DNA from 2 places in the Paenibacillus sp. LPE1-1-1.1 genome. Region 1 is predicted to be linked to the other one. Evidence: predicted binding sites of a transcription regulator. Region 1 holds the regulator's gene; the other holds the start of a gene.

Region 1 (16,418 bases):
TTGATTATACGTTTGGCGTATTTCCTTACCTTGCAGATGAATTGGATGATGATTTATCTGCTGTTCGAGCATATACATATGGTTTATCCTTCTTCAGCTTTCTTGCGGCGATGCTCGTTTGGCACTTTAGAAAGAAGGTATAACGCAGTGCATCCCCTCATAGAGTGATCTATGGGGGGATGTCCATGAAGATACGGTTTATCATTCCATTCGTCTTATGTATCGTCATGACGATTGGCTACGCGGGTTCGGTTTGGGGCGGCGCTGTACCATTAAATGCATACTCGGATCTGTTGTCGCAAAGCCGTGATAAGCAGCTTGTGCGATTGGACGATATTGTGAGCTCATTATATGAAGCCGCCTATACAAACAACCGGCAGGCGGGCTTTCAAGATATCCAGAGGTTAAAACGGATTCTAGAAGGCGAGCTTAAGTATTCCGTTGGAAGGATTGAAGGCTGGCTAGCGATAGAAAAGGATACCGGACTCATTGAGCAGAAGCTTATGAAGGCCGCATCAGATTCGAGCTGGCTGATGGAGGCATCGCGAATCCGCTTGGCAGCCGATGCGCTTGTAAATTCGGATCATGCTTTGTGGCTGCAATACGAGAGTGTGATGCTTGATGACCTCTCTCGGATAGAGAGAGCCTGGAAGCGCCAAACAGGTGACGGGGCAATCGCAGCTCGGGCTTCCATGAACAGCCTGGAAAACCATGCTGCTCGTATATCTACTGCAATGAGCATCCAATTCGGCAGCATGCGGGAGGCCGAGCTGAAAGAACGAATCAATTATACGAACCGTCTGCTTGATGCGAGTATCGTCAATAAGACGAACGAAGCTATGATTGACCGCTCCCTTACGGCTACCAAGGAATCGTTAATCCGTATGTTCGATCAGAGCCGATCTAAAGAAGAGGTGCCGGCTGTCGCAGCGGTGCCCCTCAAGAATCCATTAAGCTGGACACTGTTCTTAGGAGCTTTTATTTCAGCCATTCTCGCTTTCAGCGGCTGGAGAAAGTATAAAACGAATCCATTTGGCGTAAAGCCGCTTCCTTGAGGGGTTATTCCTCTTTAAAGCCTTCGCCTAATACATCATGAACTTCGTTAATTACGATAAAAGCACGGGGGTCAATATTGCGAATGATCGATTTCAGCCGGCGGATTTCCTGCCGCTGGACGACGCAATAGACGACCTCTTTTTGCTGTCCGGAAAACGCGCCCCTCGCTGGAATAAGGGTAACGCCGCGATCAAGCTCGATCGTCACTTTTTTGGAAATCGCCTCCCCGTGCTCGGATATGATGGAGAAGGCTTTTGCCGCATAAGCGCCATCCTGTATGAAGTCAATAATTTTGGACGCAATAAAAACGGTAACCAAGGTGTATAAGACCTTCTCGATCGGAATGTAAAGCAAGGAGATCCCGATGATCAATGCATCAAGCGATAAAATGATCTGTCCCATGCTAATTCCTTTAGATCGCGATACGATTCTTGCGATAATATCGACACCGCCTGTCGTGCCTCCATAACGGAAAACGATGCCAAGGCCTGTACCCAAGGATACGCCTGCATACAGGGCGATGAGCATATAGTCCTGCGAGCCTCCGAAGGGGATGAGCCATTTGCGTTCGATTAAATGCTCCATCAAGGCAAGAAAGCCAGACAGAGAGACGATTCCAACCAGTGTATAGAGCATTTGATCACGGCCAAGCGCCTTCCAGCCCAGAAAAAACAAAGGGATGTTCAAGACCAAAGTTGAGATGGAAAGCGGAAACCCGGCAGCATAATTAAGGAGCACTGCGATTCCCGTCACGCCGCCCTCCATCAGCTGATTAGGGATTACAAAGTAATGCAGGCCGAAAGCATAGATCGCGGTGCCGATCAAGATCGGGATAATGATACGGATTTGCCGTAATGGTCTTGTCATTGCTCAACTCTCCTTGTCCATTGTCCGGATACGGTCCTTCGAAAACAGGGGATACACTTACGCTTTAGTATGGCTAAAATGCATGATTCGAAAAACATTGATTTTAAACAGGGCTTTACGTTAACATAAGGAAGTATAGCTATCGACAGAAAGGAAATACATCGATGCCGGAAAAAACATTGTCGGATATTCAACGTGAAGTAGATGATTACATTTCTCAATTTAAAGAAGGCTACTTTAGTCCCCTTGCTCTGATGGCGAGAATGTCAGAGGAGGTCGGTGAGCTGGCGCGTGAAGTAAACCACTATTACGGAGAAAAACCAAAAAAAGCCGATGAAGCGGAAAATTCCGTTGAAATGGAGCTAGGCGATATTTTATTTATTCTTTCTTGCTTCGCTAATTCGCTCAATATTGATTTAACCGAAGCGCATAATAAGGTCATGCATAAGTTTGCGACTCGCGATGCGAATAGGTGGACGAAGAAAATAACCGAACTGTAAACAAGCTCCCTACATATGCTGTACCATCAACCTGTGTACAAGGAGGATGGGCAGATGGATGGAGAAAGCTGCATCAAAAAGGGTTACGAATTCATTTTGAATAGCGATTTCGAGCAAGCGATATATTGGTTCGAGCAGGCGATCGAGGCTGAACCGGACAATTCGTTTTATTACCATACATGTGCCGTATCATGCGCCCGAAGCGGCAAATGGGCGAAAGCCAAGCAGCATGCCGAGACAGCGCTGAGGCTTGATCCCGAGCATGCGGAGTATAAGTATCATTTGCAAGTAGTCGAAGCGAAGCTGCTGCTCTCAGATGCGGATTATCTGCTTTCGAAGGTCCCCCCCAAGCTGATCGAAGCGGCGGAGCTGCTTGAGCAGGCTGCATTGCTCGATCCATTAAGTTTTGACGCGTTTTATACGCTTGGTGTCGTGTATGCTTCTCAAAATCTATATGAAAAAGCGGCTGTAAACGCAAAGGAAGCGATGCGGCTTGATCCAGGCCATTCAGCGGCAAGAAGGCTGTTTGCTGACGTAAACCGCAAGAGACGCATGCTGCGCATCAGAATAAATGCAAGTAAAAGAAAAAGGAACAGGTGATCACGATGTCAACACAAAAAATCCGCGTGGCAGTTGCGGGAGCAAGCGGTCGGATGGGCCGCGAGGTTGTGAAAATGGTGCTGGAGGACGAGTCGCTTCAATTGGTGGCGGCCGTCGCTCCTTCTGCGGGTCCCGTCGATGCCGGCGTATTTGCCGGCAAACCGGAAACGGGCGTTATAGCGAGTGCTTCGCTTGAAGAGGCGCTTAGTGGTTCGAATGCGGATGTTCTGGTCGACTTCACCATCCCGCAAATGGCATACGGCCACACCAAAACAGCGATCGCTTTCGGTGTTCGTCCCATCATGGGAACAACCGGATTTACGCCTGAGCAAATCGAAGAGCTGGACGAGCTTTGCCAGGAAAAAGGAATCGGCGGTTTAATCGCACCGAATTTCTCCATCGGCGCCATTTTGATGATGAAATTCGCAGCCGAAGCCTCTAAATATTTACCGCATGTCGAAATTATTGAATACCACGGCGATCAGAAACTTGATGCTCCTTCAGGCACTTCGATAAAAACGGCTGAACTGATTTCACAGGCTCGCCAAGAGCTGCGACAAGGCAACCCGCAGGAGGAAGAGATTATTGAAGGCGCCCGCGGCGGATATTATAACGGTTTTCGCATACATAGCGTGAGACTGCCGGGTGTATTTGCCCAGCAGGAGGTTGTATTCGGCGGACACGGGCAAACGCTCAAAATTCGTCATGATTCCTATGATCGTGCAGGGTATATGCCCGGCGTAAACGTAGCAGTTAAAAAGGTTATGACCTATAGCGGTTTAATTTACGGCTTTGAACATATTATGGAGTAGCTCGATTCGACAGCAGGAGAGGGGAACGACATGTTAAACATCGCATTTATCGCACATGATCGAAAAAAAGAGGAAATTGTTAATTTTGTCATCGCTTACGAAAAGGTATTTGTCCCTCATAAATTATATTCGACCGGTACGACGGGCACCCGTATCATGGAGCAAACCGATCTGTCTATCCATCGGTTTATGTCCGGCCCGCTTGGCGGGGATCAACAAATCGGAGCCTTGGTAGCACAAAACGAAATGGATTTAATCATCTTTCTCCGTGATCCCCTCATGGCGCAGCCGCATGAGCCGGACATTATCGCTTTGCTTCGGCTTTGCGATGTACAAGGCATTCCCGTTGCTACGAATGTTGCGACGGCCGAGCTGCTGGTCAAAGCGCTTGAACGCGGAGATTTTGCCTGGCGCGAGCTCGTTCATAAATATAAGCCGGGTATCGCCGAATGACGTCTGAGCTGGATATCTTAATCTTTGGCGCGCATGCGGACGATGCTGAAATCGGAATGGGCGGCACCATAGCCAAGCATGTACAAGCTGGCCATAAGGTTGGCGTATGCGATCTGACGTATGCCGAAATGTCTTCCAACGGTACCGTAGAACTTCGCAAGCAGGAGGCTGATAACGCCTCCAAGGTGCTTGGTCTTAGCGCTCGCACGAACCTTGGTTTGCCTGATCGGGGCTTAGAGCCTTCGAAGGAACAAATCGAACGTATCGTAGCGGAAATTCGTCATTTCAAGCCGCGGATCGTTTTTGCGCCCTATTGGGTGGATCGTCATCCCGATCATGTGGCTTGCAGCCGCTTGATTGAGGAAGCTGTTTTCAATGCCAAGCTTCGCCGTTATATGCCGGAGCTGCCTCCGGTACAAGTAACTCAGCTTGTTTATTATTATATAAATGATTCCGAGAATGAATCTTTGATCGTGGATGTTAGCGATTTTTATGAAACGAAACGAAAGGCGCTGTTGGCCTATCGTTCTCAATTCGAGTCGGCTGCAGCGGGTTCCGATCGCGTGGCAACTCCGTTAACCAACCGATACATAGAACGGGTCGAGGCGCGTGATTCGCTGCTTGGACAAGCAAGAGGCTGGGCGTATGCAGAGGGCTTTGCTGTGAAGCGTCCTCACGCCGTACAATATTTTTGACAAATCGTACAGCTCTTGTGTAATACAATAGATATACGTGACGAACACAGGAGGTGCGACATCGGTGGCGAGAAAATTAAAAATTGGCATTACCTGTTACCCAACTTTGGGCGGATCAGGCGTCGTTGCTACGGAGTTAGGCAAACTTCTAGCAGAACGCGGCCATGAAATTCATTTTATAACACACAGTATTCCGTTTCGATTAGGTCAATTTAATAAAAACATATTTTACCATGAGGTTGAGGTTAACGATTATTACGTGTTCCGTTATCCGCCCTACGATTTGGCTTTAGCAAGCAAAATGGCTCAGGTAGCCAAAATGCAGCAGCTTGATTTGCTGCATGTTCATTATGCGGTGCCGCACGCGGTCTGCGCTTATTTAGCCAAGCAGATGAACGGTGACGGTCTCAAGACGGTGACGACGCTGCATGGTACCGATATTACCGTACTTGCGCAGGATGAATCCTTAAAAGATTTAATTAGGCTTGCCATTCATCAAAGTGATGCGGTAACAGCCGTTTCCAGAGACTTGATTAATGAAACAAGGCAGCTGCTGGATATAACAACACCGATTGATTTAACTTATAATTTTGTTGACAAGCGGGTTTATTATCCGCGTGACGCCGTTTCCCTGCGTTCGGATTTCGCTGCCCCAAATGAGAAAATACTGATGCATATCTCGAATTTCCGCCCGGTAAAGCGGGTTGGCGACGTTGTCGATATATTTGCACGCGTATCAGAAAAGGTGCCAGCCAAGCTGCTTTTGGTCGGAGAAGGACCGGAGCTATCAAAAATTCAGTGCCGAATCCGTCAATTAGGTCTTGAAGAACGCGTTCATTTCTTAGGTAAGCAGGATGATGTAGCACAGGTGATATCCATGGCGGATGTGCTCTTGCTCCCTTCTGAGAAAGAGAGCTTTGGGCTAGTTGCCTTGGAGGCCATGGCCTGCGGCGTTCCGACAATCGGTTCCAACGCAGGGGGCATCCCTGAGCTCGTTACCCACGGTGAGACTGGTTTTCTGTCAGCAATCGGCGATGTTGAGGATATGGCGAAAAACGCAGAGATGCTTCTGATGGATGAGAAGATGCACGCACGCTTTAAGCAAGCTTGCATTTTTAGAGCGCGCAATGAATTTTGTAATGATGTCATCACTACACAATATGAGCAAATCTATTATCGGGTACTTGGCATTGAGGCAGATTTGCCCATTGCCGTGTGCAGCGATTAACAGTATATGAATGCAGCCAAGGATGGTGGTTGAAATGCGGCTTGCATTTTCGGACCTGATATTATCCGCGCTACCCATCGTTAACCGGCTTCGAGAGCATCATTTCGAAGCCTTCTTCGTTGGCGGCGCCGTACGGGATACCGTTCTCGGATTACCGATAAAGGATGTCGATATCGCAACCTCAGCCCGTCCGGAGCAAGTGCTCGAGCTTTTTGAGCACTGCATTCCGACGGGCTTGCAGCATGGGACAATTACCGTAATTAATAACGATATTGGCTATGAAGTGACTACTTTCAGGCTTGAATCCGCCTATGAAGACCATCGCAAGCCGGAAAGCGTGCTTTACATAACCGAGCTTGAAGGCGACCTGCTGCGTCGGGATTTTACGATGAATGCAATGGCGCTTGCCGCGGACGGAGTACTGCATGATCCCTATGGCGGGATGGCGGATTTGCGGAGCAATAGGCTGCGCTCTGTTGGAGATCCGAATGCGCGTTTTCAGGAAGACGCGCTCCGCATGCTGCGGGCTGTTCGGTTTATCGGCGTATACCGGCTTATCCCAACCTACCGGACGTGGAGAGCGCTCAGGAAGCACCGTGCACTGCTTGCCTTTATTGCGATGGAGCGCGTACAGGCTGAGCTCGATAAGATGCTATCAGGAGGCTCTCCTCAGAGAGCCCTCCATTTTGCCGTGGCGAGCGGCCTCTTGTTACATTTAAAAGAACCCTTCTGCGATGAAGCTGAAATGGCCATTCGACAAGCAGAGAAGTCAGACGGCGCTGCCGAACGTTTCGCGAGGCTGCATGAGTTGGCGGCGGCGGATTTGCGCTGGGCTGCTTTGGCCATTGGCTTGGACCTAACGGTCGATGCTGTGCAGCAGGTAATGAAGGTGCTTCGCTTCTCGAACTCTCGAAGCAAATTGATTTTATCGATGGTTGAAATTCATCGAGATATGGTTAAGGGAGTAACTGAGGCAAGCGGGCGTGAGCTGCGCGTCAAATGGCTAAGCCTTGCTATCCGTTACGGGAAACAAGAACTGACGGAATGGCTTGACGTCATGCGAGTGCTTCCAGAAGCGAAGCTAAGCTTCCCAGATTCACTTCTAACGCAATTAAATGAATGGCTGGAACAAATGGTTATCTCAAAGCTTAAGCAGCTTAGCGTGAACGGTAAGGAGTTAACGAGCCATATGGAAAAACAAGCAGGTCCTTGGGTAAGCGAATATTTAAATCAATTGCTGCTGCTGGTAGCTGCCGGCGAGCTTGAAAATGAAAAAAGCGCGCTGCTCGGCCAAGCATCGCTTTGGAAATAGCGGGAGCTTCGAAGTCAGTTTTGCTTCGCAAAACTAAGCACCTGCTTACGAAGTCAGTTTTGCTTCGCAAAACTAAGCACCTGCTTACGAAGTCAGTTTTGCTTCGCAAAACTAAGCACCTGCTTACGAAGTCAGTTTTGCTTCGCAAAACTTTAGGAGGTTACCTTTCATGAATCATGAGCCCTTGCTTCAATTGTTTATGGATAAGCCCGGTGAATATGTATCGGGAGAGAGCATAAGCCAAGAGCTCGGTGTCAGCAGAACCGCGGTCTGGAAGCAAATTCGCAAGCTGGAGAGCGCGGGGTATCATTTTGAAGCTTCGAGACGGCTTGGATATCGGTTAGTCAGTGTTCCAGACCACCTGTCAACAGACGAATTGGCTAATCGGCTGGAAGCAAAGGTATTTGGCCAAACCGTCCATTTGTTCGAATCGGTAGAATCAACGCAAAACTTGGCGCGCGCGGCTGCGGAAGAAGGCGCCGATGAAGGCACGTTGTTTATTGCCGAGCAGCAGGTGAACGGACGCGGGCGAATGGGACGCGGATGGGTATCGCCGCGAGGCAAGGGCGTTTGGATGAGCATGGTGCTTCGCCCGTCCGTACCGATCCATTTTGCCCCGCAGCTTACGCTGCTTACGGCGGTTGCTTTATGCAGAAGCTTAAAGCGCGTTACATCCCTGGCAATCGGCATCAAATGGCCAAATGACTTACTTATTGATGGCAAAAAAATTAGCGGTATCTTGCTCGAATCTGCCGCAGAAGATGAAAGGCTCCGCTATGTTATTGCCGGAATCGGCATAAGCGTGAATTTAGAGGAAACGGATTACCCGGTCGATTTATTGGAGAAAGCGACTTCGCTCCGCATTAGCAGCGGCAAGAAATGGACAAGGGAAGCCATTATTGCAGATTTCTTGAAAGAGTGGGAACAGCTTTATTTTCTATATCATGAACAAGGCTTCAGTCCGATCGTGACCCTATGGGAGGCATTATCCGTTTCGTTAGGCAAACCTGCAAGGTTAATTACGCCGCAAGGCGATATAATCGGCGTTCCGATTGGGCTTGATGAAAGCGGGGCAATAAAAATCGAACTCCCGGACGGCACGGTAAAGCCTGTTTTTTCCGCAGAAATGGGCGAACCGCTATAGTGTTTTCCGGGTCGTTTACGGAATGCAGAAAGTTTGGTAAACTAGATCTATCAGGCGGTATTCGAAGGAAGCTGCACTGGTGATGATGATTCAAAAAATGTGAATGGTTGGGAATGCACACTCTGCTCTGAGCCGTAGGGACCGAGACAGAAGGAAGCACGACAAGCAAACGTTTCCTTTTCAGTTTGGGGACCTTTTTAGCAGCGGCTAAAAGGTTTTTTTGTGTTTATCCTATCATTGAACGGGGGATGAAGCTGATGAGGAAACGACTGACGATTACTAATTTAAAGAAAATGAAGCAGGACCGCAATGCGATTTCCGTTTTGACAGCTTACGATTATCCTTCAGCCAAGCTTGCGGAAGAAGCTGGAATAGATGTCATTCTTGTCGGAGATTCGCTCGGGAATGTCGTGCTTGGCTATGATACGACCATACCCGTAACGATTGACGATATCGTTTATCATACAAGAGCGGTTGCCAGAGGCGCTCAGCAAACGTTTATCGTTGCCGATATGCCTTTTATGACCTATGGAATCGGACGAGAGTCCACGCTGCGCAATGCAGCAAAAATCATGCAAGAAGGCGGAGCCCAAGCCGTGAAGCTCGAAGGCGGTACCGACATCGCATCGGATGTCTCGGCACTTGTCAAAGCCGGCATACCGGTAATGGGACATATCGGGTTAACGCCGCAATCCGTTCATCAGCTTGGCGGCTACAAGGTTCAAGGCAAGCTTGACGCGGATGCTGAGCGTTTAATGAAAGATGCGAAGGCAATCGAGGAAGCCGGAGCGTTCAGCATCGTATTGGAGCTTGTGACAGAACCGCTTGCCAAGATGATCAGCGAAATGCTAACGATACCGGTAATCGGCATAGGCGCGGGTAGAGGCTGTGACGGCCAGGTGCTGGTATATCATGATATTTTGCAATATTCTTCGCCTTATTTTGAGAAGAAATTCGTGAAAACCTATGCCGATATCGGCACGACGATTAGGAATGCGATCCAATCCTATGTGGAAGAAGTGAAATCAGGCCAATTTCCCGAGGAAGCACATGTATTCTCCGCACAGCCCGCAGCCATTCCGTCATTATACGGCGGCGTGAATGATGGCGAGAAAAACAGTGTGAACGACGGAAAGAACGACTTGCCGAAGAAAGGAGTCCGTCTGACATGATCATCGTCCGTACGAAGGCTGAACTTATAAATCAAATATCTGCTTTGCGCAAACAAAACAAATCGATCGGGTTTGTCCCGACAATGGGCTTTCTGCATGAAGGGCATGCCTCCTTGCTTCGCCAAGCAGCATCAGAGAATGATGCTGTCGTGCTTAGCATTTTCGTAAATCCGCTTCAATTCGGACCGAATGAGGATCTGGACCGTTATCCCAGAGACGAAGAGAGAGATACGGCGCTTGCCGAAGAAAACGGAACGGGAATCGTATTTATTCCTTCCGTGCAGGAAATGTATCCGGACAAACCGCTCACGAGCGTCATCGTCAATCAAGTGACGGACCGGTTATGCGGCGCATCGCGTCCGGGACATTTTGACGGAGTAGGGACGGTTGTCAGCAAGCTGTTTCATTTGGTCACGCCGGATCGAGCTTATTTTGGCATGAAGGATGCGCAGCAGGTAGCCGTTATTCAACAAATGGTCAATGATCTTAATTTTTCCGTTCAAATCGTTCCTTGCCCGATCGTTCGGGAACCGGACGGCCTTGCGCTTAGCTCCAGAAACGTTTATTTAAATGCGGAGCAGCGCGAGCAGGCGGTTATTCTGTCACAAAGTTTGCAGCAGGCATCCGTTTGGATGAATGAGCAGGACATGACGGCGGAGAAGCTTGCAGCTAGGGTTAAGGAAGAGATTGCCAAAGCGAGTGAAGCGGTAGTCGACTATGTCGAGCTGCTGCAATTTCCGTCGCTTCAATTACCGGAAGCGAATGTATCTCTTACAACATTAAATCAACCGTTAATATTGGCATTAGCCGTGAAATTTGGAACAACCAGGCTGATCGACAACCGTATTTTAGAAGCAAAGGGGGCAAATGCGCATGTTCAGAACGATGATGAAATCCAAGCTGCACCGGGCAACCGTAACGGAAGCGAACTTGAATTATGTAGGTAGCATTACCATTGACGAGGATTTGATGGATGCTGCCAACCTATGGGAAAATGAAAAGGTGCAGATTGTAAACAACAACAACGGAGCGCGCTTCGAGACTTATGTGATTACAGGCGAGCGAGGCTCGGGTGTTATTTGCTTAAATGGCGCAGCAGCAAGGCAGGTTCAACCTGGCGATCAGGTCATTATCATTTCGTATGCGATGATGACGGATGCCGAAGCAAAGGAGCATAAACCGGTCGTCACTATTTTGGATGCCGATAATCGTCCGCTTCGGATCTTGAATGAGGAGATTCACGCGACCATCCTGTAACGGCATGAACGGTACGACAATCCCTGCATTATGTAACGAATGGGTTGTTGTATGAAAAACCGCGTTAAAACAAAAAATGAACATAACACTCCTTAATTCTTTGGCGAAGGCGGGATGCGGTATGTTCCAGCATATGTTTTCATCCATGAACGACATGCTCGATCAAATCATTGAGCAGTATGAAAATGCGGATGTCCAGGAAAAAAAGCATTACGACGAGCAAATGAATGAGCTTAAAAAGGTCAGCGATACGTTTATTGAGCAGTGGCTCGATTTCGAGGAAAAGTTTGCAGAGTTTAAGGAGCAGCATTGCGAGCTGGCGGGGGAGTCAATGCCAACGGCGTCGGCAATACCACAGGCGCATGCCTCCACAGGAGCGGCTCAGCAAATTCTTCCTCCGGTCAGCGAAACTGCGCCATGCAACACAGCGGATTTAGAAATTCCAGATGAGCTCGCATCCGTCATATCCAAAGGTCAAGGCTATTATAAGTTATTTATGTTTTCGCAAGCGGCAGTACAATTTCAATCCGTCATTATTCAATCGCCTGAATGCAATTTGGCAAGGCTATTTTTAGGCATGACCCACATGCATCTCCAAAATTGGAGCGAGGCGCAGCGGCATTTTCAATTGTTAATTGTATTAACGGACTTCCCCAAATGGCTGGCAATGGGCTATAATGCGCTAGGGTGCATTCAGGCGGTGCATATGAACTTGGCGCAAGCAGAACAATTATTTATCAAGGCTTATGATGTATGCCCAAGCTTCAAGGATCCATTAAACAACCTGAAGTCATGCCAAGAAACGCCCAAGCAATTATCGTTATATTTCGGAAGCACGGAGCTGTGCTGTTTGTGAGAGGATCGGGGAATGAATGAAATTTGCAGTATTGGACTTAGAAACGACGGGACATAGCTCGGAGGATGACATTTTGCAGGTTGGGCTGGTCATCGTTTCTGATGAGCTTGAAATCATCGAATCGTATAGCTCCTTTGTTCGGCCTAACATCCCAATACCGGCCTTCATTACACAACTGACAGGCATAGACGAATCGGTTGTTGCGGATGCCCCAAGGCTCAAAGAGGTTATCGACAGCCTTGTCCCATTTTTGGACGATGCAGTGCTTGTTGCTCATAATGTCGGCTTTGATGCCGGATTTCTCAACCAAGCGCTGGGGCGCTGCGCCTTACGTCCTTTTGCGGGACGCAGGCTGGATACCATTGAACTATTGAGAATATTATACCCTACAATAAATACGTATCAGCTTGGAGCTGTCACAGAGCTTTTCGGTATCCCGCATGATCAGCATCACCGTGCAGATAGCGACGCTAAAGCAACCGCGTTATTGCTAATCGAGACGGTTAAAAAGCTTCGCAAACTGCCGCTGCTCACTTTGCAGCGGCTTTCCGCGCTTGTTGATGACGGAAGCGATTTAAGCTGGTTTATTAAGCATACCCAGCAGGAAATGGAGTATCGGACCGTATTCGAATCCAATGAATATGATTACTTCAATCAATTCGCTCTAAAAGTGCGGGAATGGAGCGACGAACAGCCGCCGCGCGCAGGCAGCGTTAATTCGATGCCGTTAACGGATGTCTCATTCGATAACTACTTAGCCGATGTCAGGCACCGTTTTGAACAAAAGTTCGAAAATTATGAAGAGCGGGAAGCGCAGGTCGCAATGTTTCAAGAGGTGTACAGCGCTCTTAACCAAAACCAGCATTTGCTGATCGAGGCGGGCACGGGCACGGGTAAGTCGCTGGGCTATTTAATTCCCGCGCTTTATTATGGCATTCAAAACGGTAAAAAAGTCGTTGTAAGCACGCATACGATTAATTTGCAGGAACAGCTGAGACAACGTGACTTGCCTCTTTTGGATGAAATTTTACCTTTTGAATTCAAAGCTTCTATCTTCAAAGGCAGAGGCAACTATTTATGTCTGCGAAAATTTGAAGGAAAAGTAAACACAAAGGACTTGGTTTCTCCGATTGAAGATACGGTTACGGCAGCGCAAATGGTCGTTTGGCTGGGTGAGACGGAGACCGGCGATCAAGAAGAACTGAATTTCGGCAACAAAGGCTCCGATTTCTGGTCGACCGTGGCGAGCGATACGGATTCATGCTTGAATCGTGCCTGTCCATGGTTTAAGCGATGTTTTTACCACCGGGCAAAGCATGAATCAAACATAGCCGATGTTACCATAACGAATCATTCCATGCTGTTTACCGATGTCCAAGCGGATCATCGCTTACTGCCTACGTACACACATCTTATTATTGATGAAGCGCATCATGTGGAAGAGGTGGCGGGCAAGCATCTTGGCATGCAGATCAATTATTTTTCCTTGACGCAGGCCGTGCTCCGTCTCTATAAAGATGCGCGTTCAGGGCTGTTGCCGGGGCTTCGTCAAAAGCTACTGTATGAGGATGACGCCCATCAGGCTTCCTGGTTAGAGACGATCGATACGGTTATTCCCATTTTTCAAGAAATAAAAGAGCATTGGGATAAGCTGTTTGAAATGTTCTACAGCTTCACGTCTACGTCAACGGATGGCCCGACCGAAAACGGACAATCGGTTTGCAGGCTGAAAAAAAACGAGCTTCCCGCAGGCTGGGAGGACGGGGTTACGGTAGAGGGGAATTTGCATACCGAGCTTAACCGCGTGGTTCGTACCGTAGACAAGATGGTAACGGACATTAAAGACCGCGTTGACGATTCAGCCGTGCAGGCGCTAATAACGGATCTGAACGGAGCTGTCCGCGATTTAACCCGTCTGAAGGATGAACTCCGGACCTTTATCAAATTGGAGCTGACGGATTCCGTGTTTTGGATCGAAGCAAGCAGCGTTTACCGTTATCGCTCCGTGCAGCTTTACGGCGTTCCCGTCGATGTGAGCGCTCAGCTGCAAAAGTACTTTTTCGATGTAAAAGAAAGCATCGTGCTGACGTCTGCAACGTTATCCGTCCAGAAATCATTTCAATATGCCGAAGAGCAATTAGGCTTGACGGGGTATGAAGAACAAGGCAGGTTAAAAACCGTGCAGCTTCCCTCTCCGTTTAATTATAGGGAACAAGCGCTGGTGGTCATCCCGAGGAACTTCCCTGTTTTGAAGGGAGTATCCGTCGATGACACGTACTTGGAAATGCTGGTCGCGTCGCTTGCGGATGCAGCCAAGGAAACGAAGGGCCGCATGCTTGTATTGTTTACTTCGTACCGGATGCTTAAGCAAGTATACGAGCCGTTAAAAGAAAAGCTAACCGTCTCTGGCATCCAAGTGTTGGGGCAAGGCATCGACAGCGGGAACCGAACAAAGCTTACTAGGCGCTTTCGGCAAACGCCTGAATCGGTATTGCTCGGCACAAGCAGCTTCTGGGAGGGCGTAGACATACCGGGCGAAGCGCTGATCTGCCTTGCGATCGTGCGTCTGCCATTCCAGCCGCCCAGCCATCCGTTGGCGGAAGCAAAAGCGGAAATGCTGCAGCGTCAAAAGCAAAACCCGTTCATGAAGCTGTCTATACCGCAAGCCGTCATTCGCTTTAAGCAGGGGTTCGGCCGTTTGGTAAGAACGTCTCAGGATAAAGGAATCGTAATCATTTACGATACAAGGGTGATCGACACCTATTACGGCAAGCATTTCTTGTACTCCTTGCCTGGGCCCAAGATCGAAACGATGCATACGGACCAAATGATCCTGCGGATGCGGGAGTGGTTAAGCGATGGGAAGGCAGCCGAAACATTGGTTCACCACAACGAAACAAGCACGGAGGAGGAGAAGCGATGAAGCAAACGAAAATATCGGAGGCTGTCGTCAGAAGGCTTCCTGTTTATCTCCAAGTATTGAATGAAATGGTGAATCGAGAAATTCAAACCGTTTCTTCCCAAGACTTAGGCACAAAGCTTGATTTGAATCCGGCACAAATCCGCAAGGATCTTGCATACTTCGGTGAATTTGGCCGAAAAGGCGTCGGATACGACGTTGTATATTTGATAGAAAAAATCCGCCAGATTCTAAAGGTTGACCAGACGATTAAAGTTGCGCTTGTCGGCGCGGGGAATTTGGGGCATGCTTTGTGCAATTACAACAAATACTCCAAGGATAATATGCAAATCACTGCGGTTTTCGATGTGCATCCCAGCAAGATCGGTACGAGTATCAATAATTTGACCGTACTGCCAATGAGCGAACTTAACGCTACGGTTGAGGAACAAAAAATACGGATCGGGATCATCACGGTTCCAGCCTTTGAGGCGCAAAACGTCGCTAATCAATTCGTGGAGGCTGGCGTGGAGGGCATTCTAAACTTCGCGCCGGCTATTTTGCGGGTGCCCGATGAGGTGCGCATTCAAAATGCGGATTTTACGAGGGAATTGCTAAGCATAGCCTATTATTTAGTTAGAGAAGGAGAAACGCAGAATGAGTCAGATTTGGATTGAAAATGGTTTGTTTATAACTATGGATGATGAAAACCCGTCATTCAAGGGACATATGGTCGTTACCGGCGACCGGATTACGTACATAGGCACGGCGGCTCCCGAGCAGCTTTCTGAAGCGGTTCAAAAGATAGACGGCAGCAAGCTCGCTTTTATGCCTGGTCTTATCAATACGCATGGCCACGCCGCCATGAGCTTGCTTCGCGGCTATTCGGATGACCAAAATTTGCAGGTTTGGCTGGAACAGAAGATGTGGCCGATGGAAGGCAAATACGTGGACCAAGATACACGCGCCGGCAGTGCACTTGCCATCGTGGAAATGCTGCGTTCAGGAACAACGGCATTCGTTGATATGTACGACCGCATGGACCAGGTTGCGCAAATGGTTGAACAAAGCGGAATCCGAGGCGTTTTGACGAGGGGCGTTATCGGTCTATGTCCGCCTGCGGTGCAAGAAGCCAAGCTCACGGAAGCGATTGCTTTTGCGCGCGATTGGAACGGTAAAGCGGACGGCAGAATTACGACGATGATCTCGCCGCATGCGCCATATACTTGTCCTCCTGAATATATTGAACGTTTCGTGCAGGCCGCGCATGATTACAATTTGCCTCTGCACACCCATATGTCGGAGACCCTCGCCGAGGTTGAGCAAAATGTCAGAGACTACGGTCTCCGCCCCGTCGAGCATTTGGATCGCCTAGGATTTTTCTCGCGTCCGGCACTCGTTGCCCACGCGGTTCATTTGAATGACGCCGAGATTGAATTGCTTGCAGCCAAGGGGGTAGCCGTATCGCATAATCCCGTTAGCAATCTAAAGCTGGCAAGCGGAATCGCCCGCGTGCCGAAACTGCTGCGGGCAGGCGTAACGGTATCCTTAGGTACAGACAGCGTAG
Region 2 (16,418 bases), 300 kb from region 1:
TCGTCCATCGGGACATAACGAAGGAATACGAAGTTGACAGAATGAAGTCAGAGTTCGTAAGCACCGTAAGCCATGAACTGAGGACGCCGCTTGCCAGCGTGCTTGGATTCGCGGAGCTGCTTCTTCACCGCGAACTGAAACCTGAACGCCAACGGAAATATATAACGACGATCTACCAAGAAGCAAAAAGATTAACGTCATTAATTAATGATTTTCTTGATCTGCAGCGAATGGAATCCGGCAAACAGGTTTATGATATGAAGCTCATGTCTTTAACGCCATTAATTACTGAAGCTATCGAAACCCAGCAGCTGTCAACCGGCAGCCATCAGCTTATCTGGACAAACGAAGCCCCGGATACCATCGTGTTAGCAGACCGTGACAAGATGCATCAGGTTTTCATCAATTTGCTGAGCAATGCTGTGAAATACTCGCCTAACGGCGGAGAAATCCGGATAATTAGCGGCATTAACAATGGACAATTGCTAATTCGCGTCGAAGATGAAGGATTGGGTATTCCCAAGGACGCGATGACGAACCTGTTCAATAAATTTTATCGGGTCGACAATTCGGATCGCAGAGAAATCGGAGGCACGGGCTTAGGTTTAGCCATCGTTAAAGAAATTATCACTAAGCATGAAGGCAAAATAGATGTCTATTCGGAATTTGGCAGAGGGACTACCTTTATTGTTACTTTGCCAATTGCCGAGCTGCCCATTCGAATTTATAACGACGAAGCAAAGGACAATACGCACTCGGAAGCTTCAATTCAGGTTATGCTCGTCGAGAACGACCATAATTTAGCCACTCTTCTATGCGAGGAACTGCATGCAAGCGGTTATCGGGTTCATTTGTTTAAAGAGGGCGGTCTAGCCATTGCTGCGATTGAAAGACTAAATCCGGATATCGTGGTTCTCGATCTTATGCTTGAATCAGGCATTACTGGCTGGGATATCATTAGTAAAATCAAAAAAACAGACCTGCTGATGAATAAGCCAATCATCATCTCCAGCGCATTCGAAGAAAAGGAGAAAGCCGCGCAGTGGGGAATAAAGGAATTTCTGGTGAAGCCTTATTTACCCGGCAGACTAAGTGCAGCTATAACGCGCATGCTGCGTTAATTGAGGGAGATCATTGCAATGAAAACGGAAAAGTATAAAAAGCTCATTCACCAAAGAATTATACAGACTATAGAGGATTGGTCAAATCAAGATGCTGTGGCGGAACAAGAAATCCATCGGTTTTTCCACAATTTAAAAGGCACGAGCGGTACGATTGGGCTGGCAGAAGTCGAGAAATTTTCTGAAGCCAAAGAGCTGTTGTTCTCCGAAAAAAGCGCAAAAGCGCTCCAGCTTGCGAATTGGTCGGAGCATGTTTTACCGCTGGCGGACATGTTCCCGCCAGCAGAACAACGGGTAGAAGGGTCGGAGCTTGATGCTGGCAGCCTGTTTCAAGCCCATTCCTTCGATGAAAACTTTCGAACCCAAAAACGTGTTCTCGTCATTGACGATGATGTGGAATTTGTCACTTATGTTAAAGAAATTTTGGAGAAACACGACTATCCCGTATCGATCGCTTTAACCGCGGAACGGGGCTTAAAAATTTTTTACGAGTGGAAGCCCAGCCTCATTCTCTTAGATTTCATATTGCCTGACCAAAGCGGAATGTATGTGCTTCAACATATTGTTGAAAAAGCAAAGCTGGAGCATATTCCGATTATTATGGTCAGCGGAAATTTCTCGATTGAAAACCAAGTAAATGCTTATCGTTCCGGTGCAATGGATTTTCTCGCGAAGCCGCTTGAAGTAGAGCTCTTAACTGCGCTGATTGAGAATCGATTTGCAATGAAGAAGGATTGGGATCGCTCTATCATCGTTGACGAGCTGACCGGCGCCTATAATCGTAAGCATTTTAACCGTATGATGCGGCAGCAAATGGATGATTTTAAACGTTCCGATTACATTTTCTCGCTTGTTATGCTCGATTTGGATTATTTCAAGCATGTGAACGATACTCACGGCCATCTCAAAGGCGATGAAGTTCTGCAAGCCTTCGTATCCACAGCACAAGATGTGGTGCAAACCAAAGGCATACTTTGCCGGTACGGGGGAGAGGAGTTCGCTTTGATTCTTCCGCGTATGGACAGCGTGCAGGCAGCTGGCCTTATCGAACAGTTCCGGCATACATTTAACGCCATTAAATTCCCGGTGAAGGATGCGGCATTCCAGGTCACATTTTCATCGGGCATTGCGCAAATATCCGGGGAAACCGGACATGCCGAGAAGCTGGTTGACGAGGCTGACCAAGCCCTTTATTGCGCAAAACGGGCAGGCAGGAATCAAACGGTTATGTACTCAGCGGAAATGCTGGAGAGAAAAAATGAAACGGTTTTAAATCTAATCGTTGTCGATGATGATCCGTTAATCCGGGACATTCTGATCAACCGTTTCTTTAATTGGAAACCTACGAATCATGCGAAGGTTAACGCGCTGGGGTTTGCGGATGGCAGGTCCTTCTTGTCCTCCGATTGGTACGACGAGAGCGCAAAGTATATTATTTTGCTAGATGGTTCAATGCCTGATTTGGATGGATTAGAGGTATTGCGCCAGCTTCGCGAGCGCTATCCCGGGCAGCAGCTGCTAATTATCATGTTGACTGCCCGCAACAATACGGAGGATATCGTGCACGCTTTGCAGATCGGCGCCGATGATTATGTCGTCAAGCCTTTCCATATGCAGGAGCTGGTTCTTCGGATCGAACGCCTTGCCAGCAGAATCCTGAACGATTAAAAAGAAACGCGCCCCAAAACGGAGCGCGTTTCTTTTTTCTCATACGTTTATGGGTGTGGTAACGACCGGGAGATCGACAACCGTCTGCGGATATTTGTAATCATTCCGGTAGCAGTTTGTTTCTGAATCATATGTCGATTGCGATAGCTTATGAGAGATGGCAAATATAGATAGCTTCGGATTAACGTGCAGGGAGGATTCGTAGAAGGAACAGTATTCGAAATTAAAGTCAAGCGTCGTAATAATAATCACGCAATTCGTAAAGGTACAGCTAATAAAACTAAAACCATCAAATACAATCGTTTCGTTCTTAAAATGTTCATTGGCAATTGTGTTCATGATCAGCGCTCCTATTCTGTGATGGGACAACCTAATAGAAATTTTAGCAGATGATAGATGTAATGTTTGTCGGTTATTGCATCAAAAAATAAATAATTAACGACATAAATAGCGCTCCTTTTGGCTTAGGCAAGCCACAATATGCACATTTTATGTTTTCAATAAATTGGATGACTGCTATACTATTTGGATTCCGTATCATTTTCAACTCCAGAAAAAGAGGTGCCGGAAAATGAAAGCCGATCTATTGAAGCCCGGCGATGAAATCCGTATTGTTTCTCCATCCAGAAGCATGTCAATAATTACCGAAGAACAAATCAGATTAGCGCAAAAACAATTAGAATCGATGGGATTTACCGTGTCCTACTCCAAAAATAGTTCGGTATCCGATGATTTTACTTCCTCATCCGTTCAGGACCGAGTAGATGACCTGCATGAAGCTTTTTTGGATGCTAACGTAAAAGGCATTCTTACGACGATCGGCGGGTATAACTGCAACCAGCTGCTCGGCAGCCTTGATTATTCCGTCATTGCGGCTAAACCGAAGCGCCTATGCGGCTATTCCGACATTACGGCCTTAAGTAACGCTATCTATGCGAAAACAGGTTTAATCAGCTATTCTGGTCCGCATTTCTCCACTTTTGCGATGAAATACGGAAACGATTATACCGTCGATTGTTTTAATCGGATGATGACAGGGAATGCCTCGCTCAGGATTGAACCGGCAGCACAGTGGAGTGATGACGCATGGTTTCTCGATCAAGAAAATAGATCTTTCCAAACCAATGACGGACCGTATATCCTTAATGAAGGAATGGCAGAAGGAACGATCATAGGGGGAAATCTGTGTACGTTTAATTTGCTGCAGGGTACGCCGTTTATGCCAAGCCTTTCGGATACGATAGTGTTTATAGAGGATGACTATGAATCTCAGCCCGTTACATTTGATAGGGATTTGCAGTCGTTAATCCATCAGCGAGGTTTCGAGTATGTCAAAGGTTTAGTGATCGGAAGGTTCCAACGCTCTTCCAATATGACCAGAGAGCTGCTTGCGAAGATCATTTCATCCAAAGCGGAACTTGCCCGTATTCCTGTAATCGCTAATCTTGACTTCGGACATACTTCACCCATGTTCACATTCCCGATTGGCGGCAGGGCAACTTTGGCTGCCCGAGGCATGGAAACGTCATTAACTATTTTTGAATAGGACATAACGCTAGGCGAAGCTAAAAAATGAATGACTCGGAGGAAATTACGATGAATATCGAAGTCAAACAGGCTGCGGTGAATCACATACCCGAAGTGGCGGATTTATTTAATCAATACCGAATCTTTTATAAACAGCCTTCGGATTTAAATGGCGCCGCAGCCTTTATATCCGAGCGATTGCATTTGCAGCAATCTATTATATTTATTGCCGTAAATCAAGCAAATGGGGAAGTGATCGGCTTTACGCAGCTGTACCCTTCTTTTTCATCCGTATCGATGAAGAGATCTTTTATTCTGAATGATCTGTTTGTGGCGGAGAGCTATCGGGGCCATGGCGCCGCGCAGCTGCTATTGGATCAGGCTAAGAGCTATGCGTTGGTTAATGGCGCAAAAGGGTTAGAGCTTTCTACAGCGATGGACAACAGCCAGGCACAGCGCTTATACGAACGTAACGGCTTTGAAAAGGATGAAGTTTATTTTCATTATTATTTATCCATTTAGTTATTAAAAAGGAGCGATTAAATTGGAATCCAAAAAACTGGCCGCTGAAAAAGCGGTGGAATTTGTGAAGGATGGAATGATTGTTGGTTTAGGGACGGGCTCTACCGCCTACTTTGCGATTCAAAAAATCGGGCAAAAAGTCAAGGAAGGACTTTCGATCAGGGCGATCGCGACGTCCAACCAATCGGAGGAGCTGGCCAAGGAGCTTGGGATACCTTTGCTTCCTTTTGCGGATATCGATGAGATTGACGTTACGATTGACGGCGCTGACGAAGTCGACGCAAATTGGAATTTAATTAAAGGCGGGGGCGGTGCACTGCTTCGCGAGAAAATCGTTGCGGCTGCAACCAAGCAGCTTATCATTATTGTTGATGGGAGCAAGCTGGTCAAGGAGCTGGGCAAATTTCCTTTACCGGTAGAAATCATTCCTTTCGGCTATGAAATGACGATCAGAAAGCTGCAGAAGCTGGGTGCCGAGCCTGTTTTGAGGAAAGCCGGCGATGAGGTCTATGTGACGGATAACGGGAATTATATTGCGGATTGCCATCTAGGCAGCATTGCTCAGCCGGAAGAACTTCATCGCATGCTGAATCTAATTCCGGGTATCGTAGATAACGGATTGTTTATCGATATGGCTGCAGTCGTTATTGCGGGATATGCTGATGGTTCTGTCCGTCAGTTGGAAAAATAATGTTTGCCGCATAACGATGAGGTTGAGCCTTGAAAGACCAAATACTTGGTCCTTCGAGGCTTTTTTACGTTGTTTCATTAATGATCAAGTTCACGGGCAATGGTTAATATCGGAATGAACTGTAAAAGCTAACTTTATGAGTAAAATTCCCAGAAAGCATTCACAATAAGTCATAACAATCGAATGGTCGGTGAAGAAATGCCAGTACGAGGTAGGAATAAGCAGAAAGCTAAACCGATTATCATAAACCCAAGCCGTACTCTTGATCAGCACAAACACGATAACATAAGCGTAAATATCGAGGAGACCATTGCTTTTATACAAGAAATTTTGGGAGTAAACGAGGATTTGACGATTCGCAGATTTCATGTATTTGGCAAATATTCCGCGGTCATTATGTATTTTTCTAACATGGTTAATCAAAGCACGGTTAATATTGATATCGTTAAACCGCTTATGTATATACCTCCCCATCTTCAAGGACATACGATAGAAGTGGAGCATTTGAAGGATGTATTGCATAATGATGCGCTTTATCACAGCGCAAGCAAATTCGAATGCAATGTTGCTGCTTTGGTCGAAAGTATCCTAAGAGGCGAAACGGTCGTAGCCATTGAAGGTCTACACGAAGCATTCGTTATCGAAACAAGAAATATTGATAAGCGCGCCATTGATCAGCCGGCAACCGAGCAGGTCATTAGAGGCCCGCGCGAGGGCTTTATTGAGCCTATCGGTACAAATATTTCATTAATCCGTTATCGGCTGCAATCTCCGGATCTTCGCATTAAAACGATGGAAATCGGAGTGCGGACAAAATCAAAAGTCGCGGTCTGTTATATGGAGGGCATCACGAGTCCTGAGCTCGTTAAAGAAGTAAACAAGAGGCTCTCCAAAATAGAAATCGACGGCGTGCTGGACTCCGGTTATTTGGAGCAATTTATCGAGGATAACCATTACTCTCCGTTTCCTCAGGTGCAATACACGGAACGGCCGGATAAGGTCGTGGCCAATTTATTGGAGGGAAGAGTTTCGATTCTGGTGGACGGGTCTCCGTTAGCCCTGCTCGTGCCTACGGTATTCAGCCAATTTTACCAGACGGTTGAGGATTATACCGAACGATTTTTATTGATGAGCTCAATCCGTTTTGCAAGACTAATCGCGCTGATGTTCTCTTTGATCTTTCCCTCGATATACGTGTCGATCATCTCCTTTAACCCCGAGCTGATTCCGACCGAATTCGCGGTAGCGGTAGCCGGCGGTAGAGCAGGGGTGCCTTTTCCGGCCGTTGTCGAGGTGTTAATCATCGAGATTTCAATGGAGATATTGCGAGAAGCGACCATTCGTCTGCCGCAGCAGGTAGGCGGCGCACTTTCAATCGTCGGTGTCCTTGTTATTGGCCAAGCAGCGGTAGCAGCGGGATTTTCAAGCCCGATTACGATCGTAATCATCGCTTTAACGACGATTGGATCCTTTGCAACGCCAGCTTATAATGCCGCGCTTGCTTTGCGCTTGCTGCGGTTTCCGCTCATCATCATGGCGGGGATCTTCGGACTATACGGCGTAATGATCGGGCTCATCCTGATTGCGAACCATCTTTTGTCGTTGAAGTCCTTTGGCGTTCCCTATCTGAGCCCTCTTGTTCCCGCAGAGTATCAAGGGATGAAGGATCTATTGGTAAGAGCACCGTTGTGGTGGATGAGCAAAAGACCGTCCTTTCTGCAGCCCGTGGATAGGGACAGAGTGAACGAGCAGGCGTTTGATGAACTTGACCGTTCTGCCCAAAATGCGCTCGATCCAAAAAATGACAAGAATCAGCAGGGGGGATAACAGCTTGTGGAGACTCGCCAAATAACCGTAATCCAAGCAGCCGCTATTCTCGTCAGCACGATTATCGGAGTAGGCGTGCTTGCATTGCCGCTTTTCGCCGTCCAAGCCGCGGATTCCGGAGCCCCTCTAGTTACATTGCTTGGCGTTCTGCTGGCTTTTATTGGTCTGGTTTTAATTACGATTCTAGGGATGAGGTTTCCGAATCAGACCTTTATACAATACAGCGAGGCCATTATCGGAAAAGGAATCGCGTGGATAGGGAGCGCGTGCATTATCCTCTTTTTCGCCGTACTCACCTCATTAACAGCCCGGGAGTTCGGTGAAGTGGTCGTCACGTCCGTACTAAGATCAACGCCCGTAGAGGTTACCGTAATCGTCATGCTTCTGCTCGCGGCAATCTCTACGCGAAATACGATTTTAACCTTTGCTTACATCCATACTTTTTATTTTCCATTGCTTCTTGTCCCCGTTTTGCTCATCGCTGCACTCTCTCTGAAGAACGCGGAGGTGATCAATTTACTGCCGGTTTGGGGAACGGAACCCAAAAAAATGCTGAAAGGAATGCTGACCATCGCCGCTTTGTTTCAAGGCTCATTCGTATTGACAGCTGTCATACCGGCGATGAAGAAGCCTGAAAAGGCGATGAAGGCGAGCATATGGGGTCTGGTTATTGCCGGGGGGCTCTATGTGGTTATCGTTGGGGCAGCAGTCAGTGTATTCGGCGCGGAAGAAATCAAACTGCTGCTTTGGCCGACTCTCGAATTAGCGAAAGCGACCTCCTTGCCAGCCAATATTTTGGAACGTTTAGATGCGGCATTTTTGGCGGTGTGGGTTACAGCCGTGTTTACGACGCTGTTCTCAAGTTATTTCCTAACCATTTATTTCATTGGTAAATTGTTCCGGCTGCGTGAACACAAGTTATTTTCCTATTTTATTTTGCCTATTGTGTTTGTTATGGCGATGCTTCCCCAAAACATTGTGCAAATGTATAAAATTATTGAAAATGTCGGCCGTTTCGGTTTGTATGTCACGATTATCTATCCTGCTCTGTTGTTGATTGTTTCTATCCTTCGCAAGAAGAGAGGTACTCACGTTGCGGACAAGAAAGTGGACCAAAACAGTTAAAGCGCTCTGCTGCTTATGTATTTTCATACCGCTATTGACAGGCTGCTGGGACCGATTGGAAATCGAGGAACGGGCTGTTGTTTTAGGCGTGTCCATCGATACGGTTGATCCGGAGGTTGTAGAAGAAGAGGAAGATGAGGTTTCCCATCTGCGCGGGACGATTACAGCACCTCGGAATAACATGGTGCGAGTCGCGGTTCAAATCGCTCTTCCGGGCAGGATTCCACTCGGACCGGGCGAAAGCGGAGGCTCGAACGGTTCAGCGGAACAGACGGTATGGGTCATAGATGTCGTAGGCCACAGCATCAATGACGCGTTCATGAATTTACAGCAGCAGGTTTCCAGCAGGCTTTTTTTGGGACATCTGCGTGTTATCGTCGTATCCGAAGCGATGGCAAAAAGGGGATTGGAAAACGTCAATGATTACTTCAGGCGAAATCCGGAAGTGCGCAGAATGGCTTGGCTGATGATCTCGCAAGGAAGTGCCATTAAATTCATGAAAGCATCCCCTAAGCTTGAACGGGTGCCTACCCTATACTTGATGTCGACGTTGGATGAAGGGATGAGGATGGGTAAGTTTCCCAAAGATTATATCGGTATTTTCTGGAGTAATCTGTCCAAGAAAGGCCAAGAGGGATTTTTGCCTTACGTGGAAATGAAGAAAGAACAAAACGTCGAAATTAAAGGACTCGCATATTTTGTCGGCGATCGCATGGTCGGCGTAACGAAGCCGCTTGAAATTGCAGGCTATTTAGCCGTTAAAGGCATAAATCCTGCCGGCTACAGGGTTTTCATCAAGCTTGACGGAGAATCGGAAACGATCATGACAAATGCTACACATCGAAAATCCATCATTAAATTGCAAATTAAGGACGATGTTCCTGTTTTCACGATCACCATTTCCGTCGAGCTGAATTTGGAAGCGAAAATGAGCGATGAGGTAAAGATAAATAATCCTGCAACTTTGAAAGAAATCGAACAAAAGCAAGAGGAGATCTCAGTGAAGTTTTATTCGGACATTATTAAGAAAACACAGGCCAAAGGGTCCGATATATTCGGGTTTGGCGAGTATGTCAGGGCCAAAAAACCTCAATATTGGAATAAGCATGTTAAAAACATTGAAGGCTGGCGCAAAATGTATAAGAATTGCCAATTCGAAGTAAAGGTATTAATGAAGGTACGGCGAATTGGAATGAAAGCCCAATAGCGATTCTACATTTGAAGATGAGGGGGCATGAATTGGATGATTGGCGAGGGATATACGATCAGTTATCTCAATTATGCTGTTTTTCTTTGGATATTGAGCGGAATACTCATCCTTCTGATTGATGTAAGAGGCTTTCAATTAGCGGGGATGAACAAAGAACGCAAAGTTTCGAAATTTATTGGATGGTTAAGTATTATTATTGGGCTCCTTGTGTTTTTCGTTAATACGGTGCTGCAATAAATAGAGAAAAGACGGGCTCGATAGGTCAGAATGAGCTGCGAAGAAGGACGTGAAACGGTGAACGATACGATAAAATTGCTTTTAAACCATCGCTCGATACGTTCGTATTTGGACAAGCCGCTTACAGAGGAGCAGGTCCTAACGATCGTGCAAAGCGCGCAAGCGGCTGCCACCTCCAGCTATGTGCAGGCTTATACGATCATTGGCATAAAAAACCAGCAGAAAAAGGATAAGCTCGCCGAGCTTGCAGGCAATCAAGCCTACGTTGCAAAAAACGGTCATTTTTTAGTGTTTTGTTTAGACTTGCATCGGCTTGAAATGGCGGCTGCAATCGAAAACGCTATGCCTGAAAGCATAGAGGAAGCATTAAATTCAACCGAAATGTTTATGATCGGACTTATCGATACGGCGCTGGCTGCTCAAAATGCGGCAATCGCGGCGGAATCGTTGGGACTGGGCATTTGCTACATTGGCGGACTAAGGAACCAGTTAAAGGCCGTTTCCGAGCTTCTTCAAATACCGGAAAGAGTCATCCCGTTATTCGGACTCAGCATAGGGTATCCGGCGAATTTCTCCGATCAGAAACCGAGACTGCCCATAAGCAGCGTTTACAATGAAAATGGCTATAATCAAGACCAAGAGCAGCTTGCGGACCAATTGCATGCCTACAATCAAGTCATTTCCAGATACTATACGGAACGGACGCAGGGAGCACGCAGCGATCGCTGGACGGAAGCGATGACGAAGCTGCTGCAAAACCCAAAACGACTGTATATGAAACAATTTTTAATGGACAATAAAATACCCTTAGACTAGTAGCTTTCTTAGTCTAAGGGTATTTGCATCACCGATTTAATTTGTTGAAATTATAGATTAAACATTCACATGCGATACATCAGAGCGACTGTCCAGCGCTGCTTTGCCGCCTTTTGCCATCCATTTATTTTTCCATTTCGATTGCATAACGGTCAGCAGGGTAAGGGAGCCAAGCGTCACAAAGCTTAAAATAAGGAATCCGGAAGTATAAGTTCCCGTTGATTGATAAAGCTTACCGAGAATCAGCGGGAGCGCATAGCCGCCCAAGCCGCCGGCTGCCCCGATGATGCCCGTCATTAGTCCAAGCTCGCTGCCAAAACGCTGCGGCACCAGTTGGAACACGGAGCCGTTTCCCGCGCCAAGGCACATCATGCCGATGAACAGCAAGGTAATGACTAAAGGTAAGGCTGGCAAGGAAGCTACCGCTGCAAGCATCAGACCTGCTCCGGCATATAAAATGGTTAACATCTTTACTCCGCCGATTTTATCGGATAGGTAACCGCCTACAGGACGGAAGAAGCTGCCTGCAATGACGCAAAAGGTCGTGAAATCAGCTGCTCTTACGGGAGAAAGTCCGTACTGGGTATTAAAGAAAATAGTCAAATAATTGGAGAGACCCACGAAGCCGCCGAATGTCACGCAATAGAAAGCACAGAATACCCAGGCATCACCTTGCTTCAACACCTGTGCATAGTGGGAAAGTTTCTTTGGCGCCGGCCGGTTAGGACTGTTTTTGGCGAAGATCGTGAAAATAATGAAAACGAGTACGATAGGAATAATCGCAAGTCCGAATACGACTTCCCAGCTGCCATAATGCTGTGCCAAGCGATTCGCGAATAACGTTGAGATGACGGTACCGCTGTTACCAGCCCCTGCAATACCCATCGCAAGGCCTTGATGCTCCTTCGAATACCATTGACTGGCAAGCGGCAACGCTGCGGCAAAGGAAGCGCCCGCAACGCCAAGCAGCAAAGCTACAATATAAAGCTGATCTAAGGAGTCTACGAATTTCCATCCCATGATTAATGGAATAAGCGTGAACAGCATCCCGAATTGCGCCGTACGTTTTGGTCCTATATAGTCCGTCATGAAACCTAACACCAATCGGAGAATAGAGCCGCCTAATATAGGAAGTGCGACTAGATTCGCTTTTTGAACGGGATCCATCGGATAATCTGCCGCAATAATTACACTTAAAGGACCAATTAACACCCATATCATAAAGCTCATGTCAAAATACAAAAATGCACTGAACAGGGTAGGCTTATGCCCGCTTTGCCAAAATCCTTTTCTCTCCATCCCTATCTCTCCCTTATTCTCTGTAATCAACCTAAAAAGCCGCAGTTCGTCCTTGAACAGGAACAAAATGCGGCCTCATTGCCATCGGTTGCACGACATTGTACGACCTTGTTATTAAACGGATCACAAAGTTGTAATCTCAATTCGAATTATAAGATCACGTAATGTATGTGTCAATATACCTAACACATAAATTTTTCCTTTGCCCAATTCCGGATTTTTACGTGTTATATATATTGACATAAGGACCGTCATCAACTAATCTTACATTATAGAAAGAGTAACGCACAGTGCCGTGCGAACTCAACCGGCAACGATGCCTTTTCCTCGAGTGCGGGAAAGGGCTTTTTCTGTCCATTTTACTCATATATCGGGTTGGGGGTTGATAATTATGTCGGTCATAAGCGCGCTAAACCCTCTGACAGCTTCCGTATCGATAGCCGTCATGAAGATGACACGCGATAGGAAAGAACCTTTAACAGAAATCGTTTCATTAGAAGATTCATTATCCAGAGTGCTGGCTAGCGACTTCGTAAGCCCGTTTTCTCTGCCTCCGTTCCGCCGGGCGGCGATGGACGGTTATGCCATATGCGCTGCAGCGTCAACAGGCGCGTGCAGAGAAAAGCCTGTATTGCTTCATGTAAGGGATGAAGTGCGTGCCGGACAATCGGAGACGAATTATGCCATGGATTCGGGTATTATGAACGCCGTACGCATATTTACGGGAGCGCCTGTACCTTCCGATTATGATTGCATCGTTATGCAGGAAACGGCGATTGCACGCAATGACCTGCGAGATTTCCCTTCCGTGCAAATTGATCGGTCCTACCAGAAAGGCCAGCATATTGCCGAAAAGGGCGAGGATGTGCCGGAAGGCATGAAGGTGCTGTACCGCGGGGCTGCTATTAGAGCGAAGGAAATTGCCGTGCTGGCTTCCTTTGGTCAAACCGATGTAACGGTTTACCGAAAACCAGTCGTTGCTATTTTACCGGTAGGCGATGAATTAGCTTTGCCAGGCGAGGCTTTGCGATCCGGACAAATTTTTGATGCGAACAGCTTTATGGTAAGCGCAAGACTTCGCGAGCTGGGGGCCGAAGTCATTCGTCATTCACCGATTCCAGATTGTCCGATAGCGTTAGAAGCTGCAATAAACAATGCCATTGAACAAGCTGACATCATAGTAACAACAGGCGGCGTTTCGGTTGGCGATTACGATTATGTAAAGCTTGCGGCGGAATCCCTAGGCGGCGAGCCATTATTTACAAAAGTCGTCATGAGACCGGGCACTCCAACTTCAGCCTATCAGTTCGGATCTAAGCTGCTTGTATGTCTCTCCGGAAATCCGTCGGCATGCTTTGCCGGAGTCGAGCTTTTGCTTCGCCCCGTTATATTGAAAGCAGCAGGGAGGACGGATTACCGCTCGGAATGGTTGGAAGGCAAACTAATCGATGCCATTCAAAAACCTTCGCCATATCCAAGATACGCAAGGGCATTTGTATACCGAACCGAAAAGGAATGGATGGTTGAACCTTTGCGGAACGACAAGTCGGGGAATGTTGCAGCATTTGCAAGAGCCAATGCCCTTGTGCTTATCCAAGCCGGAGGCGCAGGAGCCGATGCCGGCCAGGAGGTTCGTTTTGTTTCGCTGACGATCTAGAAAAACACGCGAGTGGATGTGAACATAGATGAGTAGAGAAAAATTGGTTGTCATTGGAAACGGAATGGCAGGAATCAGATGTGTAGAAGAAATTATCAAGCTTTCACCCGATAAATATGAAATTACGGTGTTCGGCAATGAGCCTCATCCCAATTACAATCGGATTTTATTGTCCAAGGTGCTTCAAGGAGATTCTTCAATCGAAAGCATTGTGATCAACGATTGGGCCTGGTATAAGGAACGCGGAATACGGCTGCATACGGGGGAGACGGTCGCTCAAATTCATACGGAATCCCAGTATGTAAAAACCTTATCCGGCATTCGCGCGGATTACGATTGCCTTATTATAGCAACAGGCTCATCTGCATTCATACCGCCGATTGCCGGCGTTCATAAACAAGGTGTCATTTCATTCCGAAATATAAATGATTGCAAAACGATGATGGAATATGCGAAAAAATACAAAAAAGCAGCCGTTATCGGCGGCGGCCTGTTAGGTCTTGAAGCCGCAAGAGGCCTGTTGAATCTAGGGATGGAAACCGATGTCATCCATAACGCTCCTTATCTCATGAACAGGCAGCTTGACCGGATGTCGGCTGACCTGCTCCGCAAGGAATTGGAAGAGCAAGGCATGCGATTTTGGCTTAGCAAGGAGACCGAAAGCATTACAGGCTTAAATCGCGCCAAAGGGATTCGTTTCACGAGCGGAAGCTCTTTAGAGGCTGACTTGATCGTCATCTCCGTGGGCATCAGGCCAAACATTGAACTTGCCAAAAAGAGCGGAATGGAAACGAATCGGGCAATCGTGGTGGATGACTTTATGAGAACGAGCGCACCTAATGTGTACGCGGTTGGCGAATGCGCAGAGCATCGCGGCGTTGCCTACGGCCTTGTTGCCCCGTTATATGAACAAGGAAAGGTGCTAGCCAGTCTCCTATGCGGAGAGGCATCAGAGCCCTATAAGGGTTCAGTCCCTTATGCGCAGCTCAAGGTTTCAGGCGTTGACGTTTTTTCAGTAGGCGATATTCATTCGGACGACGCCGAAACGGCCATCCAGCTTTTTGACGGAATCCGCGGTACTTATAAAAAAGTCACGATGAAAGAAGGAACGGTACGCGGCGCGATTTTGTTCGGAGATTCTTCCGAAGGAAGCCAGCTGCTTAATTTAGTGAAGAAGAGAGCGCCAATCAGTGAGCTATCCTCGCCTGTGAATGCTGGCGGGAATGACTTTAATGAAGAGTTGGCAGCTAACATGCCGGACCGCGAGACGGTTTGCGCATGTAATGCCGTCAACAAAGCTTCGATTATGTGCGCCGTGATCGAGGAAGGAATGCAAACGACCGAGCAGGTAAGGGATTGTACTAAGGCTTCCAGCTCTTGCGGAGGCTGTCGTCCGATGGTAGCAGCTATCGTGCAATATGCATTGAAGCATGGAAAAGAGGGTATGGCTTCTGCAGCTGATCCGGTCTGTGGCTGCACGGATGTCAGTCATGCAGCTTTAAAGGCAGCAATAGCCGACCGACTATCGGCGGATCTAACCGGATTAAAGGAAGATTTAGGCTGGAATCGCGTTTCGGGCTGCCCGACTTGTTCTTCTGCTATCCAATATTATGAATCACTTTATCATCCGGCCCATGCTCAGAAGGACTATTATAATACGGAGCATAATGGGTTAACGTTAAACGTTAGAAACGATCTTATCCAAGCTATTTCATCGGAATATAATTCACATGCCATCGGAACCGAGCTTGAAAATTATTGCGGGAGTCTCCAGTATCCTGTTGCCGTGAAAGCAGCCATTACGTCAGGTATTCATAAACCGGCAGGCGTGCTTGTTCATGACCTTGGTATTACCGGCGCCCCGGCGGGCTGGGAAATTTATATCGGCGGCCATTCGGAACACCCGGTTAAGCAAGGCCAGCTCATTGGCATCGCCGATTCCGATGAGATCGCTCTGGCTCTCTCGGTGTCATGTCTCCAGCTATACCGCGAAAGAGCGGATCATGGCGAACCGCTGTGGAAATGGATCGAGCGGGAAGGAATCGTAGAGATTAGAGAAATGGTTTTTGATGAAGACTATCGCCAAGAGCTTGTTGAGCGGACAGAAGCTTCAACTGCTAGGTTAAATAACGCGGAAAGGCTCGGTGAAGAGATATGCGGCAATTGCTAGATGTGCAGGAGAGCAATCATTCAGGCTTCGTTACGGAAACGCAATGTCCATTTTGCAGCGTGCAATGCAAGATGCGGGTAACCAAGGAACTGCCTATACCGGGCTCACGCCGCTATTCATATTCCATTGAAGGCATGCCAAATGCCGCATCAGAGGGTCGCCTTTGCGTCAAAGGGATGAACGCCCATCAGCATGCGACCAGCAAAGATCGGCTGCTTCAGCCTCTTGTCAAGAAAAATGGTCAGCTCGTGCCATCCACTTGGGAGGAAGCCATGACTGCCATTATTGCTAACTTCCAGGCCATCGGCAAGACGCATGGTCCCGACTCGCTTGGCGTATACGGCGGAGGCTCCTTGACGAACGAATCCGCCTATCTGCTCGGTAAGTTTGCCAGAGTAGCATTAAGAACCAAATATATCGACTACAACGGCAGGTTTTGCATGTCGGCGGCAGCGTCTGCAGGCAACAAAACTTTCGGGATAGACCGCGGTTTAACCTGCCGATTGGCGGATATCCCTCTTGCCCGCTGCATTATTTTGGCCGGAACG

What was found. Region 1 encodes Rex, which represses fermentation and respiration genes when NADH is low (regulators of the CRP and FNR family bind a similar motif). Its sites were predicted from a motif close to TTGTGAAATATTTCACAA; they were not measured.
Region 2: a site for Rex is predicted at 12,155-12,172, ahead of MRBLPE1_RS18730 (nitrate/nitrite transporter). Genes of this name have one in related genera too.

The regions. Positions count from the first base shown of each region.
Region 1 is NZ_JBEGHY010000023.1:758,312-774,729, reverse strand. Features, by position in the region: gene MRBLPE1_RS20170 (DUF1405 domain-containing protein) at 1-143, shown strand, start outside; gene MRBLPE1_RS20165 (sporulation protein YpjB) at 186-1,055, shown strand; gene MRBLPE1_RS20160 (YitT family protein) at 1,060-1,923, opposite strand; gene MRBLPE1_RS20155 (nucleotide pyrophosphohydrolase) at 2,088-2,423, shown strand; gene MRBLPE1_RS20150 (tetratricopeptide repeat protein) at 2,478-3,023, shown strand; gene dapB (4-hydroxy-tetrahydrodipicolinate reductase) at 3,029-3,835, shown strand; gene mgsA (methylglyoxal synthase) at 3,866-4,288, shown strand; gene bshB1 (bacillithiol biosynthesis deacetylase BshB1) at 4,285-4,983, shown strand; gene bshA (N-acetyl-alpha-D-glucosaminyl L-malate synthase BshA) at 5,048-6,211, shown strand; gene MRBLPE1_RS20125 (CCA tRNA nucleotidyltransferase) at 6,246-7,523, shown strand; gene MRBLPE1_RS20120 (biotin--[acetyl-CoA-carboxylase] ligase) at 7,693-8,667, shown strand; gene panB (3-methyl-2-oxobutanoate hydroxymethyltransferase) at 8,925-9,839, shown strand; gene panC (pantoate--beta-alanine ligase) at 9,836-10,786, shown strand; gene panD (aspartate 1-decarboxylase) at 10,713-11,096, shown strand; gene MRBLPE1_RS20100 (hypothetical protein) at 11,218-11,952, shown strand; gene dinG (ATP-dependent DNA helicase DinG) at 11,969-14,875, shown strand; gene MRBLPE1_RS20090 (redox-sensing transcriptional repressor Rex) at 14,872-15,528, shown strand; gene MRBLPE1_RS20085 (amidohydrolase) at 15,509-16,418, shown strand, end outside.
Region 2 is NZ_JBEGHY010000023.1:454,519-470,936, reverse strand. Features, by position in the region: gene MRBLPE1_RS18785 (ATP-binding protein) at 1-1,121, shown strand, start outside; gene MRBLPE1_RS18780 (GGDEF domain-containing response regulator) at 1,140-2,789, shown strand; gene MRBLPE1_RS18775 (hypothetical protein) at 2,829-3,128, opposite strand; gene MRBLPE1_RS18770 (S66 family peptidase) at 3,361-4,335, shown strand; gene MRBLPE1_RS18765 (GNAT family N-acetyltransferase) at 4,392-4,838, shown strand; gene rpiA (ribose-5-phosphate isomerase RpiA) at 4,861-5,529, shown strand; gene MRBLPE1_RS18755 (spore germination protein) at 5,728-7,356, shown strand; gene MRBLPE1_RS18750 (GerAB/ArcD/ProY family transporter) at 7,363-8,481, shown strand; gene MRBLPE1_RS18745 (Ger(x)C family spore germination protein) at 8,450-9,688, shown strand; gene MRBLPE1_RS18740 (CLC_0170 family protein) at 9,716-9,928, shown strand; gene nfsA (oxygen-insensitive NADPH nitroreductase) at 9,986-10,744, shown strand; gene MRBLPE1_RS18730 (nitrate/nitrite transporter) at 10,802-12,043, opposite strand; gene glp (gephyrin-like molybdotransferase Glp) at 12,435-13,700, shown strand; gene nirB (nitrite reductase large subunit NirB) at 13,729-15,870, shown strand; gene nasC (assimilatory nitrate reductase catalytic subunit NasC) at 15,855-16,418, shown strand, end outside.